Regions from separate parts of the Paenibacillus sp. JT22N1 genome, predicted to be linked through region 1. Evidence: a T-box and tRNA genes for the amino acid it is inferred to sense, from the RefSeq annotation. Region 1 holds a T-box; the other holds one or more tRNA genes.
The links. The T-box of region 1 lies ahead of AC58UU_RS31815 (arginine--tRNA ligase). A T-box ahead of a tRNA ligase gene usually reads a tRNA of that ligase, here a tRNA-Arg.

Region 1 (9,681 bases):
CCTGCTCAGCTCGTAGGAACTGACATCGCTCACGCTTTCTTCCTTGCAACGACAGCAGGAATTCTGCACGCAAGTATGGGAAATGTGAATTATACACTTGTCCTCAATCTTCTCATCGGATCCATTCCCGGCGTCGTTATCGGCAGCATGCTCTCTGCAAAAGCACCGACCAATATTCTGCGCACGATTATTGCTAGTCTGGTATTAATTAGCGGCCTTAAATTAATAGGATGAATCGGATGAATATGAGCTAAGGCTCCGATTTTATTTCCAAAAATCCTGTAACCCATACAAAGAAGCATCCGATTTAATTTACTCGGATGCTTCTTGTTGTACTCATATCATGTCGTTTTGTGCGGTTCCCCGGGAAATATCCGCTCCTTTACTTCAAAGTCATTTCCCGAGTAAACCACAATTTATAGCTGAGTATGCTCAATATGATACTTGTAATTGCTGCTGCTGCTGTGAAAGCAAACAAAATCAACATTTGATAACGAACCGCCTCCACAGTATTTGCGCCTGCGATAATCATCCCCGTCATCATTCCAGGAAGCTGAACGAGTCCAACTGTCTTCATTCCGTCTATCGTCGGAATCATGCTGGCCTTCACGGAGCGCTGCAGTGCTTGCTGAATGGCCTGTCTAACCGAAGATCCGAGAGCTAGCAGCGCTTCAATTTCCCCGCGCGACGATTGTACCTCACGGTTCATTTGATTCAAAAACAATCCACAAACAATCATCGAACTACCAATTGTCATACCGCTTATCGGGATAATGAATTGGCTCGTTGGCTTGATAATATGTAAACCAAGCATGAGAGACATTGTTAACGCTTCTGTTACAGCAATCGCAGCAGCTATTCTCCAATATATCCCCTTTAACCCTTCTCCGCGTTTACCCGCATTGTGTGTAGCAATCACAATCATAATCGCAATGATAATAAAGATAAGTCCCCAATGCTCCGTTTGAAAAATAAAGTGAAGCACATACCCAATAAACAACAACTGCAAGGCTCCACGAATGGTTCCCACGGCAATGTCCTTCTCAAGCCCAAGCTTCTGCCATTTAGATAAGGCCACCGTAATCATGACAAAGGTCAATGTAAAACCTAACGCTAGGGTAGACACGATGAATCCATACCCCCTTCGACTGAGAATGAATCCGTCCATTCAACTGTTTCTTCTGGTACAGATTCAGATAATGATCCACGATTCAAATACCAGAACCGATTGCCTACCCTTTTGGCTTGCTCCATTTCATGCGTCACCCAAATAAGCCCGCCTCCCCGCTCTTCAAGCCATTTCATCAGGGTATCTTCTACTGCCTGCTTGCTCTGTGAATCAAGAGCAGAAGTCACTTCATCAAGTAAGAGAATATCCGCTCCTAGCAGCATTGACCGCACTAGCTGAACCCGCTGCTTCTGTCCTCCAGATAAATCTGCCGCCTTCTGAGACCAATTCAGGTCACCGAGCCCAACCTGCTCCATCAAGCTAAGCGCCAATGGTTTATCGAAATTACGCTGATGCAGTTTACTTACCAAAGCTAAGTTGTCTGCGACCGTAGTAGGAAGCATAACCGGCTGTTGGGGGACATAGCAGACCTTCTTCCGCCAATCACTTGGTCCCCAGCTCGCAACAAGTCGTCCATGTAAGGATAAGTTTCCGCCATCCATACTTTCTAAGGTGGACAATATCCGCAGCAGTGTACTCTTCCCTTGGCCGGAAGGACCTAGGATCGCAATACGATCTTTGGGCAATACGTTCGTATTTATTTGCTCCATTAAAGGCGTCAGGCCTTCGTTTGGATGCTTCTTATGTAGATTTTCAATAACCAGAATAGGCTGCAGAACTTTTCACTCCCGTCTACCGAAGTTTTCAACATATCCGTTTAATTAGTATATCACAGCCATAATTCAACGTGGCATTAACCCATTTTTCGCTGGAAATAGGCTTTAGCCTACACCAGGAGACTGACCTTAGTCATACTTTGTGATGAATACCCAATGTGATGATAAAGGAGCTACTGCATATGCAGCGACTAATGTGTAAAGGGAAGATCCACCGTGCGACGGTAACGGAAGCCGATTTAGATTACGTGGGAAGCATTACTATAGACGGTTTATTGATGCGCAAAGCGAATATTTTACCCTATGAAATGGTTCAAGTCACAAGTCTGCGAAACGCCACCCGGTGGAAAACATACGCGATACCTGCGCCGGAAGGCTGCGGCAAGATCGGTTTGAATGGTCCCCCCGCCCACCTTTTTGCTCCAGGCGACCTCGTTATTATTCTTAGTATGGGACTTATGAATGAAGCAGAAATTAACAACCTCAAACCTCAAGTGGTTTTTGTAGATGAACGCAATCAACTGCTGAGGGTTGAAGAACATGATCTAGTTATTCTCAAGCAAGAAGTGAAATCCAATGACTAAGCTAAACACTAGCAAATGGACCAAATATAAGCTGTTGCGGAAATCGTCTAAACTTAGTGTGAATCTTCCAGAAACAGCTTGGCTGCGAGAGAGCTCTTTTTGGCGCATGATAAAAAAATACCGTGAGGTCATCATTAAACCAACTGGGAGCTATGGGGGCAATGGTGTCATTCGGATCAAAAGGATGGAATCTTCCACATATGAGGTACAGGATGGCGCTACGAAGAAAAATTTTACAGAGCATACCCAATTAAACACCTATATCAAAAAGAAAGCGAGCAAGAACAACATCATTCAACAGCGAATTCCGCTTGCTACGGTGAATGACCGGCCCTTTGATCTCAGAGTGATGGTACAGCGACGCCTCAAATCTCCTTGGGAAGTAACTGGTAAACTGGCCAAAGTGGCCGGAAAGGGCTTTATCGTAACGAATATTCGCATGAGCAGCGGTAAGGTTGTATCTGTGGAGCATGCTCTCAAAAATTCGGCGCTCAAAACGAGGCGGACTGCCGACCTCCTCTCACAGCTCGATAAAGTTGCTTTACAAGCCGCTCAGAAATTAGGTCCTTTCTATCCTTGGGTGCGCACGATGGGGATTGATATGGCTTTTGACAAAGAGGGAAATGTTTGGATTATTGAGGTTAATTTTGCTCCTATGCTTGAGCTATTTTTGAAACTGAAGGATAAGTCTATGTTCCACAAGATAAAATCATTTCACAAAAACAAACCAAATAAATGAATCGCAAAATAAGTTCGAAAAATAAACCAAATCAAAAGACACATGCCGTTTCCTTCTTCTCCTCTTGGTAATAGTCTAAATAAGAGTTTGCGGTTGCAGCACTCAAATTACAACTACGATAGTTTTCCTGTTGAAAACTTTGAGGAGGCCCGAAGATGAACCGATTGGGGCTTTATTGCTCACGATGTTCTGCAAGGCTCCCTTTCCGCTATCAAGAAATGAAATGCGACTGCGGTGGTACTTTATTGGTCGATTACGACTTGGAGCACATAGCTAGAACATTAACGAAGGAAGCTTTACAAACACGCTACCCATCAATGTGGAGATATAAAGAATTGCTTCCAGTGAGTAACCCTGATTGTATCGTCACCTTAGGCGAAGGCTGGACGCCACTCTTGCGCATGCAGGATTGGGAGCAGAAGCTGCCTATTAAACGGCTATGGATCAAGAGAGAAGAGCAGAACCCTACGGGGAGCTTTAAGTCAAGGGGCTTCTCCGTCGCTGTTTCCTTGCTTAAGGAAGCGGGAGCGACTAAAGCGGCCGTTCCATCCAATGGAAATGCCGCGGGCGCATTAGCCGCTTATGCAGGGCGTGCAGGGATCGAGGCATCTGTCTTTATCCCCATGGATTGCCCGCCATTAATCGTGGACGAATGTCCGTTATATGGAGCTGCCACCTTCCTCGTCGACGGCTTCATTCATGATGCAGCAGCAATCATTGAAGCGGGTAAACAAGAACACGGCTGGGTAAACGTCGGCACATTGAAGGAGCCCGGACGTGTAGAGGGCAAGAAAACAATGGGACTTGAGCTCGCCGAACAACTTGGTTGGACATTCCCCGACGTCATCATCTATCCAACCGGCGGCGGCTCCGGTATTATTGGCATGTGGAAAGCTTACCAGGAGCTCAAGGCACTCCGTTGGATTGATGGTCCCATGCCCAGATTCGTCTGCGTGCAAGAAGAGGGATGCCAGCCAATTGTCGACGGCATAACATGCAACCGAGCTGAAAGTGCCCAAGTTGCCGATGTAGAAGCAAGTCCGACAGGTATGCGCGTACCGAATCCGCCAGACTTGGCGTTCATCCTGTCGATTGTGGAACAAAGCGGCGGCACAGCCATCGCCCTCTCCAAAAGCCAAATTGCCGAGGCTACTCGAACCTTAGGCTCATTGGGCATCTCCTCGTCCCCCGAAGGCTCGGCAACTTGGGCAGGTCTGCTCGCCCTCTGCGACAGCGGATGGCTGCGTCCGAGTGATTCTGTTGTGCTTTTTAATACTTCGCACGCGATGAAATATGTGAATTTGGGTTCCATCTCTGCACTTCCGATTATTAGAAACTATGAGGATTATCGCCGTTTGTAGGAATGTTGTACGCTGTAGGCCGTCGATTCATTCGACCAATCTTACTCCACATAGATTTGTCTTAAACCGGGATCTTCGTCATATATGCAGAATTTAGGTTGCTAGATGATTGAATTCATATTAGCTGTTGAATGATGTTGTAGAAAGTGCAACAATTTATGCCTAAATCTCGTTAATCTCCCTTCATTGTTGCATAATGTACAACAATTTTGCCCAATATAGACCATTTCGCATCAAACGAGCTCATAATGTTGTACGAAATGCAACTTCAAGTTGCAAAATAGCCTTTTGGCGTGTTAATTGTTGTAAAAAATACAACATTGGTAACCACGATAGCCCTTCAGCCCTCACGAAAGCTGAATGTCTCTAAAATCGTATTTTGGAGTTATGAATACCAGTTGTGAATTAATTGACAGTCTCCGTTGTACAACTTCCCAAGTTGCAAACACAGTAAAGCCTTTTAACAGGAGTAAGACTATTCCGCTAAAACATCCTCAATCAAACCATATCAACCAAAACTCAAATTAAATCAATAAAAATATAATCTAACCCTATAACCCCATACAAATCAAACCAAACCAAATCAAACAGCCAGGAGGAAACCCTCCTGGCTGTTCATTTCTCAACCTTATTGACCTAAATTATTTTCTTCATACAACCGATACATCGCTTGAATTAAAGGCTCTGCCGGGTCACGATTCAATAAAAATAACGTCATTAAATATTGCAACGGAAGCGCACACGTATTATTGCCGTCTTCAACAGCTACGAATCCAGCCTCTAGGACTGGACCATGCTCCTCATGAAGCTCCAAGTCAACATAGATCTTTTGATCAGGGAATTCTTCTCGTACGGTAGCCGCACAATAAGGAACAATATGTTTATCGAGCAGCTCTTTGGCTTCATCTTCCGATTGTGGAGGATTCGGCAGCGGATGATCTTCTGGGCTTCTCAGCAAGTCTACGAAGAAGGACGATAACCACAGCCCCGCATTCGGATTCGTTTGGAAGTTTCTCATAATTTCATTCAAGAAAAATCCGCATGATGTGGACTTTTCATCATTTTTAAGTGTGAAAGCAAACATTGGACCATAAGTCGGATTATTGCCGATTTGTCCATCTACTTCATATTCGGGAAATTGTTCTTTCATTACTTCTTGAATGTGCTGAAACCAAGTCATAATGATTTGGGCCTGTTCGCGTTCTTGATCTTGTTCGTTATCTACTGGAGCTTGTGTATCAATATCTTTTTCTGTCATTGTGGTTAAAGCCTCCTGAATCATTCAAATTGGCACGAATATCCCTATTGTACCGCATTTGATCAAGTTCAGAAAGCTTATGTTTAATTTTTAAGGACGAATGCAAACAACCCCGACTTCCGATGCATTAATCGAAATGGCATTGCCTCCTTGACCGATCGTTGCCTTAGCGGATTGTCTTACTCTTACTTTCGTTTTCGCGTTGCTGTAGCTTTGATGTCTCGGCGAGAGCATAGGATGAATTCGAGCGTTTTTCCGGTTACAATCGTTTTGGCGTCGGCATACCAAGTACTTCCAGTACCTGATGCATGGTCTGTTTATACGTTTGCGTGATCCAAAGGCGATGGGCGATGCTTTCTTCACTACCTTTTAAAACCGGACAAACACTGTAGAAGTGGTTAAAAAGCGAAGCTAGCTCGAAAGCATAATGGCAGAGTATGCTAGGTGCCAATTGCTTAGTGGCAGTTTCCAGTGTTTCGGGCCAATAGGCGGTGTGCCTCAAAAGTTGGTATTCCTGTTCTTCCAAAAGAGTCCCATCGAACTTTGCCTCCATTCGTGGCAGACGAGTATCTTTCTTTGCTTTGTCCAAAATACTGTTTGCTCTTGTGTATGCATAAAGCAAGTAGACGCCCGTGTTCCCAGTAATTTCCGTCGCATGCTCCAAGTCAAAAATAACTTCCGTTTGCAGCTGATATTTCAGCAAATAATAACGGATCGCAGCCGCAGCTATCGATCTGCTGGAAATCCCCGCTTTTCTTGAGCGTTTAGCGTCAATGACTCTCTCCATGCGATCAAGTAGGTCCGCGACTTTAATTCCAATCCCTTGGCGCCCAGACATCGCATAGGAGCTTTTGCCCTCCGAAATATCAATCCCCAGTCCTGCAGCAGTTTCCGGACTTAAGGAAACGACCCCATAACTCACGTGTTTAAGCTGACTCGCCTGCTGCTCATAGCCCAGTACTTCTAGAGCTAGCTTAACCATCTCCTGCGGGTATTGCTGACGATAATCAATGACATTAATGACGACATCCGCTTGCCCTATCGATTTCTTTCTGCCCTGGGAAGCTGTGGACCATAGTCCATCCTCCCATTTTTTATATTCAAAATCATTCGACAGCACACCGAATTTCCAAAGATGATAGGCTATATCCTTCGCTGTATACGTTAAAATACCATTGGAACGAACAAGCACTTTATCCCCTTGATAATCCGTGCTTTCTCCAACTGTAACAGCTCCTTCTTCTAGATTCTTCAGTACCCAGCAGCCTGCTAATTTTCCATCCGTCACCTTATGAAACATATCTGTTTGGCTCAACAGCTCGAAGGTTGTATCCCAAAATCCCGCTCTCACAATACTGCTTTCCCAAACCAGCACATCGTAGTGAATGCCGAATTGCTTCATTTCTTCCAACTGCTCGCGAACGATCCTTTCCGCCACCAAAGCACCCATCCATGCAAGATTGGAATGCCCGCTCTCTAGCGCATGGAGAACTGTAGAACGCTGCTCTACAAGCTCCGGCTGCAATTTGTAAACCTGATTCACCTTCGCGTAGGTCTCCCAACAAAAGTCGCCAAATCGGTTAAAAGTCTCTTCTGTTTGTGTATGAAGAATACCCACCACGGTATCCGCTAATTGATTCCCCAGATCATCAATATAGTTATGCACCTCCACCTGATAGCCTGCTTGCGAGAGCATGCGTGACAACGAATCACCGATACAGGAATTTCTCAAATGGCCAACATGAGCAGCTTTATTGGGGTTGATTGACGTATGCTCGATCAAAATTTTTGTTTTGTTTCTTTGATCAACAAGCCCTTTGGCAGCAAAATACTGACCTGAAGACCAGGTGTCCCAATTTACATAAAAGTTTAGAAACCCCGGCGGCACCGCAGCGACTTTGGCGAATAAGCCTTGAATACACCCGTTCTTTTCTATGCGCTGTTGAAGCTCTTGCGCGATTTGCAAAGGAGATTTTCGTACTATTTTTGCTAAAAGCATAGCTACATTCGTACTGTAATCACCGTGCTCAGGATGAGCTGGGTGCTCCGTCAAGATTTTCAGAGTCGCAGGCTGTTCTATTCCGTACTCTTGAAATAAAACATCTACATGAAGCTTGATTTCATTCGTTAGAAGCTGCTGAATCATGGCATATTCCTCCTAATAGGATAGTGTGAAACTGCGAATGTTTTGCAGGAAAATGCAAAAAAGCCCCCGTCTCTACAATAAGAGACGAGAGCTGTTCATTCCCGCGGTACCACTCTAAGTGTTAAACCACTGGTTTAACCACTCCAACGATAACGGCTTATGCCGGATCTCCCTACATCGTACTTTCGGAAGACCATTTCCCAGGCCCGCTTCACCCTTGACATTCGTACCGGTTCCCACCTGCTCCGGCTCGCTGCGACTGTCCGACAAGAATTACTGTCCTGTTCACCAATGTTACTTATGAAATTAAGAATTTACTGAATATTACAGCAATAATAATGTGTTGTCAAGATGCAACTAATTTCATCATCATAATACCAATGAACGCTAAAGCTAAGCCGGATTGCTCCATTTTTGAGAATTTGTCCCTCAAAACAAACCGTGTATACAATAAGACTATCAATACATTAAGGGCGACGACCGCGGAAACTAACCCCGTTTTCCCCTGATCGAACGCATGAATAATGAAGATCATACCAATGACATTTGTAATCCCGATGACCATTCCAATCAGGAAGGTTCTACGTTCGGTCCAACTGGCTGGCGCAGCTTCCTTTCCTTTATCCTTGGCTCTGTCCTTCAACCACCATAATCCAAAACAGCATGTCCCCGTTGTAAACATAAAAAATAGCGTTGGAAATAGTGGCGCAGAAACGATGGTTGTCCATTTGCTAGACAAATCATTCCCAGCAAAAAGAAACAAAGCAAGCACTCCCCATCCGGCTCCTTGCAGATTCTTTAATGTGATATCATTCGAGTAACGAACGAATAAGATACCTACAACGATCACAATGAAGGCAAAGAACTGCCATAAATTGAGTCGTTCATCCCAAAGTAGATATGCGACGAAAACCACAACGACCGATGGTAAACCGGTGAGGATTGCAACTAACGAAGCTTTGCCTACCGCAAAGCCTTTGAACATACTGGCATTGGCTCCAAAGGAAAACAACCCCATCTGAACACCAATCAGAGCAGACACCGTCCACTCTTGCTGTGTTATAAGGGCGCAGGCAATGCTGACGAGCGCCCCCATAAAAAATGTGCCGCAGAGCAGCACATTCCGATTCAGCGATTGCTGACTGGTCCAATGATATAGAATACCTCGCAGCCCGAAGCTAACAGCCGCAAGTACTGAAAATATAAGCCACATGAGAACAGATACCCCTTTCTTTTAAGCAAAGATCGGGTAATTTTACCACAATAATCTTTATTGGACAACACTTGGTTGTAACAATAAACGCACAAGGATCGCATCGCCGCCAGCAGATACTTTTACTTCAGCAAATTTGGCATCCCGTTCATATACACGGCCTGTTCCTTCCGGAATGAAATAAGTCTCAATGCCGAACTCAATACCCTCGTAACCGATTTTGTTTCCATTCAAGCGAACCTCTCCCGGAGCTAATGTTTCCCCTTTGGTATACACGCGGCGGTATTCGTAAACACCTGTCGCCCGGTTCGGAGCGAGAACGATTGTAATTTTCCCTTTAGAGTCTACATCATGATTTTTATCTGTAAATAGAGGCGGCTCAGATATCGTATACCGTAAACGGACATAATCACCCTGAATGAGAGAACGTGGATCAAGCGGTTCAAGCTGCAGCTTAATCAGCTGTCCGTGAGCGAGCAGCCACTCACTTTTGCCAATTTGTAAGGACATTGCCATGACTTGCAGCAGAACTAGC
Region 2 (9,681 bases), on a different contig from region 1:
CAAATGATTCAAGCTCCTTCTGTCTGCTGTTATTAGATTGATGTTACACTTTTTTGAGGTGGAGCGCCAACTTTTTGGTGATTATATTTATAAATGGAACACAAGAGTACCATTTATACAGGATTTTATATAATTTATCATATTATACGGGTATCTCTTTTTATCAATGATTTCAACAACCTCAATTTGAGGTGAATGAGATGTCCGATTTTTTAAGTCTGGTTGGCGAGCGATTAAGAATAGAAATTGATCCTAGCGAGTTGTTCAATTTTCAGAAGCTTGATGGTGAAGGAATTCATGAGAAAAAGCTAATCCTTGATATTCATAAAAGCATGCTCATGGAGAGAGGGCTTGATGAGGTTAAGTATGTCTTTCGGACAACGAATGATTTCCTGGATACCATTGATGCCAAGGAGTCTGGTAAAGGAATAGGAAGAGTTAGCGTTTCAAGAATGTAGAGCCATATGGGAAATTCAGCCCCCAGTTTGAGAATTTCGAAGGCTGAATGCTACTTCCATTGGATAATCCAATGGAAGTAGGGAATTGACAGCTTGGAAGCCAATTCTATTGGAAAATTTCCAATGGAAGTATTAATTTCATGCAGAATACGTTTCAAATGTTCCAGATGGTCAAAAGAACTTAATGGGCTGTCCTATAAGTAGATTTTACCTACTTATAGGACAGCCCCATGTTATTCGTATGAACGACTAAATAGCAATAAAACAAAACAACGACCAGCTCACACTCATGCGAACTGACCGCTGCTTCATTTGCTATTCATTATATCAGCCTCAATTTACGACAACACCCCTACAGTACTTGCATACAGCTGCATCGATTGCAATTTCCTCGTTACAATACGCGCACGACTTATGTGTTTGCAAATCAGACGATGGTACCACTTTGCGCTTCTTCACGTTCATATAAATCAATAAACCAACCACAACCACGATAACGGCCAACAACCAATAAACCATACCGAAACACCTCCTAGTTGATAAACAACTTCTGATGATTCCGTATAAGTATATTCGGTCATCCTTGTCCATTTGTCTTAGTTGTGAACAAGAATAAATACTAGTCCCTATTCCGACTCATTAATTGCAACTTTACCCTCTTACATCATCATGATCCGTTCCCGTAATAACGTCATACCAGTCTTCAATGTCTTTTCAAACTTTGCCGTCTTTTCTCTATACATAGCAAGGGTGTCATTGCCTAAAGGCAAATGAACAGGAGGCTTTTCAGCGTTGGCCAATGTAATGAAAGCTTGTGCGAGTTTCTTGGGATCGCCAGGCTGCTTCTTATTAACTTGTGTGGCAAAGCTTCGCATTTCTCCCACTGTGCCTGCATAATCATCGATGACATGAGTGGTTCTTATCAAAGATGTTGGATCAAGGAATTCAGTTCTAAAAAAGCCTGGTGCCACGACGGTTGCATAAATCCCTAAAGGAGCTAATTCCAAAGCCATGGACTCCGTAATGCCTTCTACAGCAAACTTGGTGGAACCATAAATCCCCCAGCCAACAAATCCGTTTAATCCGCCTACTGATGAAATATTGATGATATGTCCCGAGCGCTGCTTACGCATGTAGGGTAAAATTGCGCGGGTAACGTTTAGTAACCCGAAAACATTGGCATCATAATTTTGTTTCACTTCTTCATTCGAAGCTTCTTCAACGGCACTCAGCAATCCATAACCAGCATTATTGACTAGCACGTCAATTCTTCCGAATTTGTCTGTTGCTTGTTTCGCTGCATCTAAGGCTTGAGCTTCGTCCGTAACATCCAGCACAGTTACAAATAAGTTTTCGTTGTTATCAAGCTGCGCGGCTAATTGTTCAGGCTTGCTGCGAACGGTAGCTACCACCTTGTTGCCCTCTGCTAAAGCAGCTTTTGCAATTTCTAATCCAAAGCCTCTGGATGCGCCTGTGATGAACCATACTTTTTGATTTGTCATAGTCGTCATTTTTAAATTGAATATTTCATGACCTAAGATTATCACAGCGCATTCCGACCTACTTTTCCAAAAAGCCCAAAGTATTTGTCCATTTAGCTCAAATTAAAAAAATCTTAGCCCGGCGGGTGCCGAACTAAGATCTCTGTTTGCTTTTAGCTTAACTGTTGCCTGTAAGAGGACGGGGTATAGCCAAAATGCTCTTTGAAAACCCTTGAAAAATGCGCAACATTCTCAAACCCCGTCGTAAAGCAAACATCCGTTACTGACATGGTCGAATAGGTCAACAATTCTTTGGCCTTCTCCAAGCGTTTCTGCCGAATCCATAGAGATGGGGACGTGTTGTAAATGGATTGAAAATCCCGTTTGAAGCTGGACAAGCTTCTGCCCGATAAATAAGCCAAATCATTCACCGAAACGGGATTCAAGATATTTTGTTCCACGACGGTTGAGATATCGGATCGCACCTGCTGCTTCAATTGAAGTAATTGCTGCACGATATTTTCGTTGGCATGGCTAAGATCAAACAATAATTCCAACAACTTAATTTTAATTAATCCGTCCTCGATGTTATCGGGTTCGTTGAAATATGGTTTAAGTGATTCTAAATACGTTAACAGTCGTTCACTTATCGGATTTACGAAAATAGGTACCAACGCTGTTGGCTGCGTAGATTGAATGTCCGCCATTTTAATAAAGTCTTTGAGTACTTCATCTTTTAGAAAAAACATCATGTACTCTAATAAGTATGCCTGATTAGGTTCGCCTGATTTCTCATATTCAATGACAATGGATTTTTGCAACAGTACCATTTCGTGCTTATGAACAACGTACATCTGATCGCCGTATCGCACCGTATAAGTGCCATTCAGCACAAACATGAGAAGGTAGTCTTCTAAGAACATAGTCCCTTGTTTTCCTACCGTGTTGGTGCACGATTCAATGACTGTGAGCCCTTTGAGCTTCAAAACGCTTTGATTGAATGGCGATGCTGCTAAGCCTTGCGGTGCTTTTATTATTCTTTGGGTCACGCGCACCCTCCCCTCAATTCCCCACTCCAAATGATGATAACCAAACTCAGGCTGATGATAGGAGATATTCTCTCTAATTGTACCACGGAATATGACATTTTCCTGTTGGACAACACTGAACACAATATAAAACCGATCTGCTTATAGAAGTTTACGTCCTTCACGGTCAGCTTGTCCGCATATTCTTCCAGTCTTTGATCGTCTTAGGCGGGCTTCTCGGGGTCAAATCCAACTTCCTATGATCGGGTCCGAAATATCGATTAAAGCCTCCTACTGAGCCCATGAGGCGATGTGGACGTGATCGAAGAATACCTCATCCGGGGAAGTTACTAGATGTCACTGACACATTCAATGGTTAATTAAAAAACACTAATTCAGCGTTCTTTTTCGCGTTGTTCGGAAGTACTTTTGCTCAATGCATCAACCATGTCCTTTGAACATAATATTAAAATAAAGCGCTTCCAACATCGTTATTGTGGAGAATTTGTAGGTTATATAAATAAGGAGTTGATGTCCATGTTCAACCCAAAAGAATGGACCAAACAAATGAAATTCATTCACGGCATTGCAAGAACTATCTACATCAACAAATACACTGGACTACCAAAGCTAAGTTGTACTTTCACCAAAGAGCAGCAGAAAGCTTTAGAACGTGAAGACAGCAAGTTATCACTTTCGTAATTAGAATCATATTCGGATTATGGTTTCTCTAACGGAAAGAACTTTAAGTTAGAAAAAGAAAAAGGGACCCCTTTCGGGGTCCTCTTCGACGTTGAATAAATGGAAATCCAACTATTATAGTACATGACTACATTAATGATTAATCTAGATGAATACCAAAATGCTCTTGCAGTGCTGCTTTATACTCTTCTTCGGTCTGCGGAGTGAAAGTCCTAACCCCCGCGGATGTAAAGATGCGAAACTCTCGACCAGCCAGCGTATTCCGCCCTTCCAGGGTGCGCATGGCTACCATTGGGCTTTTGGTAAATATCGAATCCGGGGCGTTCTCACACCAGAAGGTCGCAAAGGTGAAGTCCTTCGGCAGCTGAGGCTCCTCCGTAAACGAGTAGATGCGGTTCCATTCCTTGTTCTTCTGCTCATATAGCATCCAACCATAATTGGCATCGCGCTCGAGACGGTAGCACTCTCCGCCCTGGTGCTGTTCAAGACCTTCGATCCATGCGACCGGCCTGCGGGGGACAATCCCTCCTACTCCGACATCACACAAATAAGTCGTGCCTTCTGCCTCTACCTTCAGGACGTGATGACGTCGTTTCGGTGGTGTGTTCGGTTCGTCGCGCCAAAATCGAGCAACCAAGTCAGTGACCGAGTAGCCAAGCTCCCGCAGCAGCCAGCCGAATAAAGCGTTCAGCTCGAAGCAGTACCCACCGCGCCCGCGCACGACAATCTTTTGATATACATCCACAGGATCCAATGATAAAGCTATGCGGTTCATAATGTCCAAATTTTCGTATGGAACCGTGTGGAGATGACACTCCTGCAGGTCGGCCAGTGTCTTTGCGCTGCCATCGAGCGAACCTTTAAACCCGATACGCTCCAGATAGGTCTGAATCTGACTATTTTTACTGAACATGTTGAACACCCCATCCCTATTTTTTTCATTGATAGACAAGATCGTGCGATTTAACAACAATATACTTTTAAAAAATACCATCATTACCCTATTTCCGTCATATATTCCAGTTTAACTCTTCATAAAAGCTTACAAAACGACAACGGTTTTCGAGCGACATTTTAGTTCTAATCCGTTAATCTATGAAAAAAGATTCATAGGAGGGCTAATTTATGATTCAAAACTTAGAGCTATGTGCAACGGGATTGTTAATTATCTCCATAATGTTTCATCTTTTTATAGATATAATCAAAAAGAATAAAATCATTAACTATCCAATTAACTATCCAATTCAAGAAGAGGAATCTATCCAAGTTATTTACCCACAGTATATCGACTGCAGCCGGAGCATTAATCTTTCACTTCTTCCCAAAGATTATCTTTTTACGGATGGGCAGCTCAGCGAGATTCATTAATTTAAGGGGGCCATACTGTGTCAAACAAGGTAATCAGTGATGAAGAGTTGATATTGCTGCTGTCTCCCACTAATAATAACGAAGAAAATGAGCAATCAGAGAAACCGAAGCTAACCATGAAATTACTATATGAGCTTATAAAAAAGCTAAAACAAGAGAACATGTTGCTTTCCAAACGTGTAGACGAATTTGAACAGCAATTGAATTTGTTGCACCAAATTCGAGATGAGGTAGCCACCACCCTAGATCTGCCGATTATCGAGGAAACCGAAATTACAGTCAGGATGGAAGCTGAGCTCGTTCCCAGCCTCCCGCAAACCATCCAAACCTCCCGCGCCGAACGTCATCCTTCTAAAAAGAATAAAAAGGATAAGTCCTTTTGGACCTATTTATTTAGCCACTTAACCAATTTCCACTTCAATTAGCTTGAACTGTGTAACATCGACAAGACCTCGGTTTGAAATCCGAATTTCAGGAATAACAGGTAAAGCAATTAATGAGAATGTCATAAACGGAGCGTTCAGCGGGCAGCCCATTTGTTTCCACGCTTTTTCGAGCTCTGCAACCTCTTTAACGACTTCAAGCAATGATTTATCTGACATGAGGCCTGCGATGGTCATCGGTACTTGAGCCAGCACTTTACCGTTCTCTACAACGATCATGCCGCCTCCCATTTTGACAAGCTCATTAGCTGCCAAAGCCATATCTTGCTCATTGATCCCCATAACAATTAGATTGTGACTGTCATGCGCCACTGTAGAGGCTACCGCACCTACCTTCAATTGAAAGCCATGCGTAAAGCCAAGTGAAATTTGACCCGTTCCACGGTGCCGCTCGATACAGGCGAGACGAATAATATCCTGCTCAACATCTGGTTGGATGATCCCTTGCTCAACAGCCAGCATTGCTGTCATTTTCTCTGTTCTTGCACTATTTTCAATAACGTTAATGACATTAACCTTCGTCTTTTCCTGATTACTGCGACTTACAAGCTTGAAGTCCTCAGGCGTAAGCTCTCGCTTAACGTTCATGGAATTACGGATGTGCTCGGGATAGACAAAATCGGGGAAATCAACCGTAAGCTTGCCATAATCAAAAACAACTTGACCATCAGTAATGACAGTTGAAGGCTCGACCTTCTGTAAATCATCCAGCAATAAAATATCAGCACATTTACCGGGAGTAATACTGCCCAAATCTTGCTCCATTTTAAAATAGCGCGCCACATTAATCGTTACCATCTGAATCGCTGTTACAGGATCGACGCCCTCTTCGATTGCGCGGCGCACCACATGATTGAGATGCCCTTTCTCCACCAAAGTTTGCGGATTTACGTCATCCGTAACGAGCGAAATATTGGACGTGTTGACCTTATCTTCGGTTACCACCTTAATGACCTCTTTGACATCATGCCAGGCAGAACCTTCACGAATCATAAGGTGCATGCCCATACGGACTTTGTGAAGACCTTGTTCCCTTGTTACGGTTTCATGATCAGATGTCACGCCGGACCCTATATACGCTTGCAGCATACGATCATCATCACTTGGAAAATGTCCTGTGACGGTTTTACCACTCTTGATCGTTTCTTCAATCTCCCCGCACATTTTCGGATCACCATAAATGACACCAGGGAAATTCATAACTTCACCTAGTCCGACCACATTATCCCACTGCAGTCCCTCTTTAATATCAGTCACTTCTAAGCTTGCACCTGCATCTTCTAAGCCGTTAGTCGCTGGTACGCAGGATGGGAAGGTCGTGAATACTTTGAGAGGCAGCTGCTGCCCCTCTTCGTGCATCAGCCTTACACCTTCTGTTCCAAATACATTGGCAATTTCATGAGGGTCCATAAAAATCCCCGTTGTTCCTTTGGCTAATGCCGCTTTGGCAAACTCGGTAACGGAAAGCATCGTGCTTTCAACATGCATATGACCATCTAAAAATCCTGGAGACATATACTTCCCTGTGGCATCGATAACGACCGTTTGAGCCCCAATGGTGTGGTCTGCGTTCCCTACATACGCTATTCTCCCAGCCACAACAGCAACATCAATACGCTCAAGTAATTCACCAGAATACACATTGACGAGTGTTCCATTCTTAATGACTACATCGGCAAATGCTTCGCCTAGTGCAACCTTAGCTAGCGTTCTACTCACTTCAACTAGCTTATTTCTTTTATTTAGAGTCATGGGTTTTGTACTCCTTTATGTATTTAAATTAATTGACCTTTTCCGGTTCGGTGACAAGCGTCACATCTCACTGAACATCGGTTTACATGCATTATTTGTATCACTTCACTATTAAATTTACCATGAAAAAGGTTTTTCTCAAGGGTTGCATGCTACAACAGAGGATTCCCCATTTCTTTTTATTAAATTATGTGGTGGGAATACTCCAAATGCTTATTTGAAATGTTTCCTATGGGTGTATTCTATGATGTCTTTACAGAAGGTCGAACCCATACGGCTTCTCTTCCAGTTCCCATTCAAACGAAAAAGATCACCCGAAGGTGATCTTTTTCTGTGAAGCGGGCGGCGGGAATCGAACCCGCGCGATCAGCTTGGAAGGCTGAAGTTCTACCATTAAACTACGCCCGCGTGTCTATCGGGACGACACGATTTGAACATGCGACCCCCTGCTCCCAAAGCAGGTGCTCTACCAAGCTGAGCTACGTCCCGATAAGGTATAACATATGAATAATGGCGCGCCCTGAGAGATTCGAACTCCCGACCTTTTGATTCGTAGTCAAATACTCTATCCAGCTGAGCTAAGGGCGCTTAATAAAATGGAGCGGAAGACGGGGATCGAACCCGCGACCCTCGCCTTGGCAAGGCGATGCTCTACCGCTGAGCCACTTCCGCATGGGTACCTCAGGAGTATGAATACTGCTGAGGATTTAATGCGCGTAGAGGGACTTGAACCCCCACGGTCACCCGCTAGATCCTAAGTCTAGTGCGTCTGCCAATTCCGCCATACGCGCATGCTGTAAATAAGGCAAAGTGAGTCATGTAGGATTCGAACCTACGACACCCTGATTAAAAGTCAGGTGCTCTACCAACTGAGCTAATGACTCATATGAAGAACTGGGGATCAAGGATTTGAACCTTGGCATGACGGAGTCAAAGTCCGTTGCCTTACCGCTTGGCTAATCCCCAACGTAGTTTGGAAATGGAGGCTGATGGATTCGAACCACCGAACTCAAAGAGAGCAGATTTACAGTCTGCCGTGTTTAGCCACTTCACTAAGCCTCCATGTATAAAGCCTAACCAAGCCCCGAAAAAGTAATGACGTTGCTACAAAGCTTTGCTTCACTTTTTTGGGAATTGTGGTGCCGTCGAGAGGACTTGAACCCCCAACCTACTGATTACAAGTCAGTTGCTCTACCAGTTGAGCTACAACGGCATATTCATTTATGAAAAATGACGGAGCTGACGGGATTCGAACCCGCGGTCTCCTGCGTGACAGGCAGGCATGTTAGGCCACTACACCACAGCTCCACACTGTGAAGAACAACTCTCTGAAAGAGTTTGGTTGCGGGGGCAGGATTTGAACCTGCGGCCTTCGGGTTATGAGCCCGACGAGCTACCGGGCTGCTCCACCCCGCGACATTGAAAGCATAATTTCATTATGAGCCCCGAAAAAGTAATCGGCGTTGCTACAAAGCTTCACTTCACTTTTTTGGGCAGTATGGTGGAGGCTGACGGGATCGAACCGCCGACCCTCTGCTTGTAAGGCAGATGCTCTCCCAGCTGAGCTAAGCCTCCATGAGATAATGAATTTTGGGCCCACGCAAAGTATTCGGAATAGGCTTCGTCAGCTTTACGTCACTTTGTGGGGATTATTGGTGACCCGTAGGGGACTCGAACCCCTGTTACCTCCGTGAAAGGGAGGTGTCTTAACCACTTGACCAACGGGCCAAATTCAAAAAATTTACCGACGGAGAGAGAGGGATTCGAACCCTCGCACCACTTACGCAGTCTAACCCCTTAGCAGAGGGTCCCCTTATAGCCACTTGGGTATCTCTCCAATTTATCTAGTAGCGGCAGAGGGGCTCGAACCCCCGACCTTACGGGTATGAACCGTACGCTCTAGCCAGCTGAGCTACGCCGCCATATTGTCTTTCCTTTATCTAAAGAAACGGAGAAGGAGGGATTCGAACCCTCGAGACGCTTGTGACGCCTACACGATTTCCAATCGTGCTCCTTCGGCCGCTCGGACACTTCTCCAAAAATGGCTCCCCGAACAGGACTCGAACCTGTGACAACTCGATTAACAGTCGAGTGCTCTACCAACTGAGCTATCAGGGAATATGGTGGAGCCAAGCGGGATCGAACCGCTGACCTCCTGCTTGCAAGGCAGGCGCTCTCCCAGCTGAGCTATGGCCCCATAAAAGAAATTAATTGGTGGGCCCTAGTGGACTCGAACCACCGACCTCACCCTTATCAGGGGTGCGCTCTAACCAGCTGAGCTAAGGGCCCTAATGAGTAAACAGTCTACAGCGTGGCAAAAAAAATACCCACTAGGGGTATTCTGCTTGGCAACGTTCTACTCTCCCAGAACCCTGCGGTTCAAGTACCATCGACGCTGGAGGGCTTAACGGTCGTGTTCGAGATGGGAACGCGTGGGTCCCCTCCGCCA

Region 2: it encodes a tRNA-Arg, which carries the amino acid that the T-box ahead of AC58UU_RS31815 (arginine--tRNA ligase) is inferred to sense. The anticodon was not compared.

Annotation. Positions count from the first base shown of each region.
Region 1 is NZ_JCAUAW010000022.1:41,038-50,718, forward strand. Features, by position in the region: gene AC58UU_RS31775 (sulfite exporter TauE/SafE family protein) at 1-234, shown strand, start outside; gene AC58UU_RS31780 (ABC transporter permease) at 383-1,126, opposite strand; gene AC58UU_RS31785 (ABC transporter ATP-binding protein) at 1,114-1,779, opposite strand; gene panD (aspartate 1-decarboxylase) at 2,028-2,429, shown strand; gene AC58UU_RS31795 (YheC/YheD family protein) at 2,422-3,168, shown strand; gene AC58UU_RS31800 (threonine synthase) at 3,324-4,529, shown strand; gene AC58UU_RS31805 (hypothetical protein) at 5,158-5,787, opposite strand; gene AC58UU_RS31810 (hypothetical protein) at 5,878-6,021, opposite strand; gene AC58UU_RS31815 (arginine--tRNA ligase) at 6,047-7,933, opposite strand; T-box leader at 8,011-8,231, opposite strand; gene AC58UU_RS31820 (EamA family transporter) at 8,280-9,146, opposite strand; gene AC58UU_RS31825 (GDYXXLXY domain-containing protein) at 9,204-9,681, opposite strand, start outside.
Region 2 is NZ_JCAUAW010000049.1:4-9,684, reverse strand. Features, by position in the region: gene AC58UU_RS39265 (HEAT repeat domain-containing protein) at 1-3, opposite strand, end outside; gene AC58UU_RS39260 (hypothetical protein) at 201-458, shown strand; gene AC58UU_RS39255 (hypothetical protein) at 792-977, opposite strand; gene AC58UU_RS39250 (oxidoreductase) at 1,118-1,960, opposite strand; gene AC58UU_RS39245 (helix-turn-helix domain-containing protein) at 2,113-2,988, opposite strand; gene AC58UU_RS39240 (hypothetical protein) at 3,415-3,669, shown strand; gene AC58UU_RS39235 (arylamine N-acetyltransferase family protein) at 3,809-4,582, opposite strand; gene AC58UU_RS39230 (hypothetical protein) at 4,795-5,037, shown strand; gene AC58UU_RS39225 (hypothetical protein) at 5,055-5,462, shown strand; gene ade (adenine deaminase) at 5,439-7,232, opposite strand; tRNA gene AC58UU_RS39215 (tRNA-Gly) at 7,570-7,640, opposite strand; tRNA gene AC58UU_RS39210 (tRNA-Pro) at 7,648-7,721, opposite strand; tRNA gene AC58UU_RS39205 (tRNA-Arg) at 7,744-7,820, opposite strand; tRNA gene AC58UU_RS39200 (tRNA-Gly) at 7,830-7,904, opposite strand; tRNA gene AC58UU_RS39195 (tRNA-Leu) at 7,944-8,023, opposite strand; tRNA gene AC58UU_RS39190 (tRNA-Lys) at 8,044-8,116, opposite strand; tRNA gene AC58UU_RS39185 (tRNA-Gln) at 8,127-8,198, opposite strand; tRNA gene AC58UU_RS39180 (tRNA-Tyr) at 8,213-8,294, opposite strand; tRNA gene AC58UU_RS39175 (tRNA-Thr) at 8,370-8,445, opposite strand; tRNA gene AC58UU_RS39170 (tRNA-Asp) at 8,467-8,540, opposite strand; tRNA gene AC58UU_RS39165 (tRNA-Met) at 8,572-8,648, opposite strand; tRNA gene AC58UU_RS39160 (tRNA-Val) at 8,732-8,807, opposite strand; tRNA gene AC58UU_RS39155 (tRNA-Glu) at 8,886-8,960, opposite strand; tRNA gene AC58UU_RS39150 (tRNA-Ser) at 8,981-9,069, opposite strand; tRNA gene AC58UU_RS39145 (tRNA-Met) at 9,081-9,154, opposite strand; tRNA gene AC58UU_RS39140 (tRNA-Ser) at 9,182-9,269, opposite strand; tRNA gene AC58UU_RS39135 (tRNA-Asn) at 9,275-9,350, opposite strand; tRNA gene AC58UU_RS39130 (tRNA-Ala) at 9,354-9,429, opposite strand; tRNA gene AC58UU_RS39125 (tRNA-Ile) at 9,445-9,521, opposite strand; partial or broken rRNA gene rrf (5S ribosomal RNA) at 9,576-9,681, opposite strand, start outside.